Regions from separate parts of the Escherichia sp. E4742 genome, predicted to be linked through region 2. Evidence: predicted binding sites of a transcription regulator. Region 2 holds the regulator's gene; the other holds the start of a gene.
The links. Region 2 encodes Fur, which represses iron uptake genes when iron is present. Its sites were predicted from a motif close to ATAATAATGAGAACNACTATCAA; they were not measured.
Positions count from the first base shown of each region.

Region 1: a site for Fur is predicted at 2,237-2,259, ahead of fhuF (siderophore-iron reductase FhuF). Genes of this name have one in related genera too.

Region 1 is NZ_CP040443.1:2,935,507-2,939,929, reverse strand. Features, by position in the region: gene rsmC (16S rRNA (guanine(1207)-N(2))-methyltransferase RsmC) at 1-1,004, shown strand, start outside; tRNA gene FEM44_RS14350 (tRNA-Leu) at 1,634-1,720, shown strand; tRNA gene FEM44_RS14345 (tRNA-Leu) at 1,749-1,835, shown strand; tRNA gene FEM44_RS14340 (tRNA-Leu) at 1,870-1,956, shown strand; gene FEM44_RS14335 (DUF1435 domain-containing protein) at 1,984-2,220, opposite strand; gene fhuF (siderophore-iron reductase FhuF) at 2,361-3,149, shown strand; gene bglJ (DNA-binding transcriptional activator BglJ) at 3,187-3,864, opposite strand; gene FEM44_RS14320 (helix-turn-helix domain-containing protein) at 3,822-4,423, opposite strand, start outside.
Region 2 is NZ_CP040443.1:3,703,348-3,707,770, reverse strand. Features, by position in the region: gene ybfF (esterase) at 1-240, shown strand, start outside; gene ybfE (LexA regulated protein) at 380-673, shown strand; gene fldA (flavodoxin FldA) at 813-1,343, shown strand; gene uof (fur leader peptide) at 1,553-1,639, shown strand; gene fur (ferric iron uptake transcriptional regulator) at 1,632-2,078, shown strand; gene chiQ (ChiQ/YbfN family lipoprotein) at 2,335-2,661, opposite strand; gene chiP (chitoporin ChiP) at 2,711-4,117, opposite strand.

The DNA of each region.
Region 1 (4,423 bases), 770 kb from region 2:
TCTTGCTGCGCCACAGTGATGATTTCGAACAAAGCCGTATTCTGTTTGCCGGTGACTTACAGGATGACCTGCCCGCGCGTTTAGATACCGCGGCCAGCCGTGCTCATACCCAGCAATTCCACCACTGGCAGGTGTTAAGCCGCCAGATGGGGGATAACGCCCGTTTTAGTCTGGTCGCCACGGCGGATGACGTCGCAGATTGCGATACGCTGATTTACTACTGGCCGAAGAATAAACCAGAAGCCCAGTTCCAGTTGATGAATTTACTTTCTCTGCTGCCGCTGGGGACGGATATTTTTGTCGTTGGTGAAAACCGCAGCGGCGTACGCAGCGCCGAGCAGATGCTGGCCGATTATGCGCCGTTGAATAAGGTAGACAGCGCCCGTCGCTGCGGCCTCTATTTTGGTCGTCTGGAAAAGCAGCCGGTGTTTGATGCGGATAAATTCTGGGGCGAATATAACGTGGATGGCCTGACGGTCAAAACGCTGCCGGGCGTGTTTAGCCGCGACGGTCTGGATGTCGGCAGCCAGTTGCTGCTCTCGACGTTAACCCCGCACACGAAAGGTAAAGTGCTGGATGTCGGCTGCGGTGCAGGTGTGCTTTCAGTTGCGTTTGCGCGCCACTCGCCGAAGATTCGTCTCACTCTGTGCGATGTCTCTGCCCCGGCGGTAGAAGCCAGCCGTGCAACACTTGCGGCCAATGGTGTTGAAGGTGAAGTCTTTGCCAGCAACGTCTTTTCCGAGGTGAAAGGTCGTTTTGATATGATCATCTCCAACCCGCCGTTCCACGATGGGATGCAAACCAGCCTGGATGCGGCGCAAACGCTGATTCGCGGCGCGGTGCGTCATCTTAACAGCGGCGGCGAGCTGCGAATTGTAGCGAACGCCTTCCTGCCTTATCCGGATGTGCTGGATGAGACATTTGGCTTCCATGAAGTTATCGCGCAAACCGGACGCTTCAAGGTGTATCGCGCCATTATGACCCGCCAGGCGAAGAAAGGTTAAGTATCTGGCACCTGTCGCCGCATGCCGTGTTGGATGCGGCGTGAACGCCTTATCCAACCTACAAAACCTGTACGTTACCCGTAGGCCAGATAAGACGCGTCAGCGTCGCATCTGGCATCTGCACCCGCATACCGTGTTGGATGCGGCGTGAACGCCTTATCCGACCTACAAAACCTGTACGTTACCCGTAGGCCAGATAAGACGCGTCAGCGTCGCATCTGGCATCTGTACCCGCATGCCGTGCTGGATGCGGCGTGAACGCCTTATCTGACCTACAAGACCTGTATTACCCGTAGGCCAGATAAGACGCGTCAGCGTCGCATCTGGCATCTGTACCCGCATGCCGTGTTGGATGCGGCGTAAACGCCTTATTCGACCTACAAAACCTGCACGTTAGCCCTTCGTAGGCCAGATAAGACGCGTCAGCGTCGCATCTGGCATCTGTACCCGCATGCCGTGCTGGATGCGGCGTGAACGCCTTATCCGACCGACAAACGAATTATCCACAATCCACTGATGGCCATTTTTCCAGCAATTACACATCAGGCGATAATTAACTATTGACGAAAAGCTGAAAACCACTAGAATGCGCCTCCGTGGTAGCAATTCTTTTTAAGAATTGATGGTATGCGAAGGTGGCGGAATTGGTAGACGCGCTAGCTTCAGGTGTTAGTGTCCTTTCGGACGTGGGGGTTCAAGTCCCCCCCCTCGCACCAAAAACCACGTTGATATTGCTCGCACTGGGCGAAGGTGGCGGAATTGGTAGACGCGCTAGCTTCAGGTGTTAGTGTCCTTACGGACGTGGGGGTTCAAGTCCCCCCCCTCGCACCAAACGAGGCGATATCAAAAAAAGTAAGATGACTGTGCGAAGGTGGCGGAATTGGTAGACGCGCTAGCTTCAGGTGTTAGTGTCCTTACGGACGTGGGGGTTCAAGTCCCCCCCCTCGCACCAATTATCTTTACTTCCTTCCCTGTTTTATCATCCCTGATTCCCGTTCATTATCATCAACATGACGCCAGAAATAAGCGCCAGGCACGATGGTAGTAAAACGTAATGCCGTAACTGTTTGTGATATAGCATCAGCGGCGTCAACACTAATCCCATCAGAATAACAATCCGCCACTGATCCGGCGATAAATCCGCATACGTCATCCCTGCAATCAGCAATCCTGGCAGCAACACTCCCCAGCCACTGCCCAGCATACGTTGCAACATGGTTTGATCTCTTTCATTGATAATGATAACCAATATCATATGATAATTTTTATCATTTGCAAGCCAGAGAAATCCCTTGCTATCGGGTAAACCTATCGCTAGGATTAGCAATCATTATCATTTAGATTACTATCACGATTATGGCCTATCGTTCCGCACCGCTCTATGAAGATGTTATCTGGCGAACGCATCTCAAGCCGCAAGATCCCACGCTTGCACAAGCGGTACGTGCGACGATCGCCGAAAATCGTGAACATTTGCTGGAGTTTATCCGTCTGGATGAACCCGCCCCGCTTAGTGCCATGACGCTGGCGCAATGGTCCTCTCCCAATACGCTAAGTTCTCTACTGGCGGTCTATTCCGATCATATCTACCGCAATCAACCAATGATGATCCGCGAGAACAAACCGCTGATCTCACTGTGGGCGCAATGGTATATCGGCCTGATGGTGCCGCCATTAATGCTGGCGCTGTTAACCCAGGAAAAAGCGTTAGATCTCTGTCCGGAACATTTCCACGTTGAGTTTCACGAAACCGGACGCGCCGCCTGTTTCTGGGTCGATGTGTGTGAAGATAAAAACGCAACAACGCATTCTCCACAACAGCGAATGGAAACGTTAATCAGCCAGGCGCTTGTCCCGGTAGTGCAGGCATTAGAAGCGACAGGTGAAATTAACGGCAAACTTATCTGGAGTAATACCGGTTATTTGATTAACTGGTATCTGACCGAGATGAAGCAGTTGCCTGGCGAGGCGTTAGTTGAATCGCTCCGCCATGCTCTGTTTTTTGAGAAAACGCTCTCCAGCGGCGAAGATAATCCATTGTGGCGCACAGTCGTGCTGCGCGACGGCCTGCTGGTGCGCCGCACCTGTTGCCAGCGTTATCGCTTACCGGATGTGCAACAGTGTGGGGATTGCACGCTGAAATAAGCACACTGCCGGGAGGATAAACCCGGCATTAAGTAGATTAATATGGATGCAACACATTACTTGTTTCTGAAATCCGCATACATAACAGAATATCTGCCGCCTCAAGCAATCCGGCATCAGAACTGACACCCAGTTTCGACATCACATTAAATTTATGCGCGCGGATCGTTTTAATATTGCGTTTAAGCTGTTCAGCAATTTGCGTCATTGAGTAGCCACGCGACATAAACCGTAATATTTCCCTCTCCGTCGGGCTCAGCGTCCGGCTTTGATTAATATACCACTGGTTGTTCAGTCGATCGGTCGCCTGACGTACGCCATTTAATGACAGAAACAGCTCCTGGTGAAAAACATCCAGCGTTGATGCTTTACTTAACACACCATCCAAAGGAGAAGGCGATAATGAGCCAATCAACCGCGCTTCAATATCATCATCCGCAATAACCAAACGCCGGGTACGTGGAAATTTGATTGCCAGCTCAGTCAGACAAGATAATCCCTCCCTGCGCTCAGTTCTCATGGCAGAAAAAGAAAAAATGACCGCCGCAAATGAAACCCGCGACATAGCATCCTGAAAAGCCTCCTGGCTGGTATACGTATAGAGTTTATAAGGATTACCCGCAAACTTTCTGAATAAACTCTCAATCCCGATACTGCTCATGACGCACTTTTCTATGAGTGCGACATTTCTCTTCTTAATTCGGTTGTGTTCCATTCCGCGGCATCTCCATAAACAGAAGGCAAGTTAAGTTCCCTTGCCCCCTGTGCGCTATTAATCCATGCATACATCTCAGCGTTACTGTGAATTGCCAGCCGCCGCATCGCACTGTTTTTTTGTGCGCTGATGGTTTTATTGCTTTTCTTAAGCAATGAAGCTATTTGGTTGATGCCCCATCCTTTACCTAACAGCCGCAGTACCTTGCGTTCAGAAAGGGTAAGAATCACGGTGCGATAACCAAATTCCTGGATTTCCGGCATTGCAGGCGAAGTCAGCATGGCGCTGATGCGATCTGCATGGACATTGCCAGAACGAACGGTCTTGACCAGATTCTCAATGGGCTCGATATCGGACAGTAACGTCGCAGTTGGACACATAAGCAGTTCCACCGCCTGAGAGTACCAGGCTCGCGAAACCATGAAAACCCAATGAATTTCCCGGTATTGTGAGATCAATGAATAGTAATGTTCACAAACAGAACGCGGATCTTCTGTTTGTCCGGCTAAATCGGCAATAACTAACCCAGCACGACGTAATTGTAATATAGTCAGCTCCT
Region 2 (4,423 bases):
CCAGTATTATGGGATCAGTATCCACATATTGTTGGCTGGGAGAAAATTCCGGCATGGAACCACCCTGCTCTGTTTATTCCTGGCGGCAATTCCCCGTATGTTACTGAACAGTATCGTGATGATTTGCTGGCGCAATTCCCACAAGCACGGGCGCATGTCATTGCAGGCGCGGGTCATTGGGTACACGCAGAAAAACCGGATGCTGTGCTGCGGGCTATCCGTCGCTATCTTAATGATTAACGCAACTGATTAAAAACCCAGCGTCCGCGCGGCATTCCGCGCGTGGGCGTTGGCGAGATTCCTCACGCTGTTGTATTATGGCGGGCTATCCATCCGGGCAGGCGCCTGGCTGATTGTTTCCCCCGAAGTCACCAAGATCATGGCCAAAGAACAAACGGACCGTACGACATTAGATCTGTTCGCGCACGAGCGTCGACCGGGACGACCGAAAACCAATCCGCTTTCGCGCGATGAACAGCTGCGTATTAATAAACGCAACCAGCTAAAACGCGACAAAGTACGTGGCCTTAAGCGTGTCGAACTGAAGCTGAACGCGGAAGCTGTCGAGGCGCTGAACGAGCTGGCGGAGTCGCGCAATATGAGCCGTAGCGAACTGATCGAAGAGATATTGATGCAGCAACTGGCGGCGCTGCGTAATCAGGGCATCGTTTAAATATCCACTTTCGTGTAGCACAGTGTGCAGTCCTGCTCGTTTGCTGATTCCGCAAGACTGCCTGTTCTGCTATGATTGCCTTTATCCGTGGGCAATTTGCCACCCCCATTTCAATAAGTTTCAAGAGGTTATTTCACTCATGGCTATCACTGGCATCTTTTTCGGCAGCGACACCGGTAATACCGAAAATATCGCAAAAATGATTCAAAAACAGCTTGGTAAAGACGTTGCCGATGTCCATGACATTGCAAAAAGCAGCAAAGAAGATCTGGAAGCTTATGACATTCTTCTGCTGGGCATCCCAACCTGGTACTATGGCGAAGCACAGTGTGACTGGGACGACTTCTTCCCGACTCTCGAAGAGATTGATTTCAATGGTAAACTAGTTGCGCTGTTTGGCTGTGGCGACCAGGAAGATTACGCAGAATATTTCTGCGACGCCTTAGGCACCATTCGTGACATCATTGAACCGCGCGGCGCGACCATCGTCGGTCACTGGCCAACTGCGGGCTACCATTTCGAAGCATCAAAAGGTCTGGCGGATGATGACCACTTTGTCGGCCTGGCTATCGACGAAGACCGTCAGCCAGAACTGACCGCCGAACGTGTAGAAAAATGGGTAAAACAAATTTCTGAAGAACTGCATCTCGACGAAATTATCAATGCCTGATGTACTGCGGCGTAGACTCATGTCTACGCCGTATTAATAGATAATGCCAATCAAAATAATTGCTACAAATTTGTAACTTTTGCCGTAGTACCTGTACAATGTTCCAGTATTGAAGTGGCCTTGCCGATGTAAATGTAAGCTAAGCCACGTTTTTATTAACAATATTTGCCAGGGACTTGTGGTTTTCATTTAGGCGTGGCAATTCTATAATGATACGCATTATCTCAAGAGCAAATTCTGTCACTTCTCCTAATGAAGTGAACCGCTTAGTAACAGGACAGATTCCGCATGACTGATAACAATACCGCCCTAAAGAAAGCTGGCCTGAAAGTAACGCTTCCACGTTTAAAAATCCTGGAAGTTCTTCAGGAGCCGGACAACCATCACGTCAGTGCGGAAGATTTATACAAACGTCTGATTGATATGGGTGAAGAAATTGGTCTGGCTACGGTATATCGTGTACTGAACCAGTTTGACGACGCCGGTATCGTCACCCGCCACAATTTTGAAGGCGGCAAATCCGTATTTGAACTGACCCAGCAACATCACCACGATCACCTGATCTGCCTCGACTGCGGCAAGGTTATTGAATTTAGTGATGAATCAATCGAAGCGCGTCAGCGTGAAATTGCCGCAAAACATGGCATTCGCCTGACTAACCATAGTCTCTATCTTTACGGTCACTGTGCCGAAGGCGATTGCCGCGAAGATGAGCACGCGCACGAAGGCAAATAAGTCAGCCAGAACGAGAAAAGCCAACCTGCGGGTTGGCTTTATATTGTTGGCATAATGCGCTTTGTTCGTGCCGGATGCGGCGTGAACGCCTTATCCGGCCTACAAATCATCTCAAATTCAATATATTGCATTAAAAGATAGGCCTGATAAGCGCAGCGCATTAGGCAAACTGGCGTTTGCCATAAGTCTCAAGCCAACCTACGGGTTGGCTTTTTTATACAAGGGAAATAAGAAAAGCGAGAGTTACAGCCCTCACTTATTTGTTATTACTGCGAATTTCCTGCCAGACCTTATCACAATCGGCTTTCACAGCCTGGTCATTACCGGTTTGCGTTGCCTGGATGCACTGCTGATAATCCAGCACGCGGACGCTTTCCTGCTCGGCAAATTGCTGATGTTGTTTCTCTTTCTTCAGCACGTTTAACACGCTCTGACAGGCTTCAATTTTTTCCGGCGAACCTTGCGCGGTATTGATACAGGCGCTGTACGCCTCTTTCAGGCGGCTGTCTTCCTGTGGCGCGGTTGATTGCGCACAAGCCACCAGCCCCGATGCCATCATGGCGATGAGAATCAGTTTTTTCATAGCGAATTCCTCAAATGTGCGGCAGGCACAAAACCTGCCGCGTCGGGCATCAGAAGATGGTGAATGGTGCGATTACCATGAATTTCACGTCGCGCTCATCCTGGAAGATGTTACCGTAACCGCCGCCCCAGCTTGGGATGTCGGAGTGGTTGTCGTATTCGGTGAAGTGCAGTTTGAACAACGTGCCTTTGGCGCGACCGTCCTGAATGGTGTAGACCGCATCCAGGCTGTAAGCTGACTCTTCGATAGTCCGGTTCTTGTCGTAGTACGCATCTGGATTGCTCTGCCAGGTCGCAGGTTTAGCATCCCATGCGTAAACGTAGGAAGCGCCGATGGCAAAGCCTGGAAGATTCCAGTTTTTCAGGTCATACATCGCGCCGAAGAAGACCGCTTTTTCGCCGTTGGCGTTAAAGTCAGAACGGTTATCCCACCAGATATCCAGGCGACCGTTCGAGGAAGCGTAGGTTGGGGTCATACGTTGCAGGAAGTATCCCTGCTGACCGTCAGCTTTAACCCAGGTGCCTTCGAGGCGCAAATCCACTACGTCAGCCGCCCGGTAACCAAAGGTCAACGCCTGCAACCAGGCAGTGCCGTCGTAAAGATCGTTGACGCTGCGATCGTCAACTTTATCGCGCGTACCGTAGAATTGGTAGCTGGTGGTTAGCGGGCTACCGGCGATATCAAATTTATAGCTGGCTTTGGCAAAGTACTGATCGATATACCCTTCCGCCTGACCAAACGCCGCTTCCAGCACGAAGTTATTTTTGAAGTCGTATTTCGCACCGATGGAGTGCAGATAATCAACTTTGGTGGTTTTATCGTTCTGATAAAACTCATCCATTTCCAGATGCCACGGCGCTTTGTATTCGTTGGTCCACATGTAGGAGAAACTCAACGCACCAGCATCGCCGTAATCAAAATTCGCCCCGGCTTCCGCACCCTGATAAGTACCCGGCATAAAGCTCCAGTGCGGCGCTAACAGCGTTTGACCAGTTGGCTGAATGTAACCTGCCCTCGCCCACACCGGACCGTATTTAAATTTGGCCGCTGCTTTATACAGGCTTATACCGCTTTTGTCGCCGGACCAGTCTTCGTCATAGGCTTTATTACTTTTTGAAAACGCGATTTCGTTCGGGTGGGAGCTGTCGCCGTTTTCCGCCATTTCAATCGCCGTAAACGCGGCAATATCAAGGCCGAACATATCAGCAGCATAACCGGACTGAAAATCGAGGTTGGCATTCCAGGTGGAGTGAGAAAGGTTGGTTTTGTATTTGTCGCCGTCGGTAACATCTTTACGGTCACGTTCACGCTGCCAGTAATAGATACCACCGGTTAAGGTTGAATCGTCGATGAATCCTTCGGCGCGAGCCTCCGGCATTGCCATAAAGCCCGACATTGCTGTAACACCGGCGATAGCCAGCGCCAGCGTACTACGTTTGCCACTAAACGTACGCATGGGTTAATCCTCTTTGACGTATAAATTGCTGCACCACAGGTGAACAGCGAAAAAAATAAAAATTAAAAAAGTAGCGTTGAGAAAAGTCTCGCTGACTACAGGAATAGACTATTTTTCGCGACGCGAATTATCAATCTCTTTCTGTAACGAGAATGTAAGAACATGAGCAACCGCACATATTTTGATGATTTTTGTTACAAGGTTTAAATGTGTACCAGGCGAGCGGGTAGAAGAAAAAATATGTGGCTTTCCAGTAAGATGAAAGCGGTTACATTTAAATTAATTATAATTTGTGGTTTTAAATTT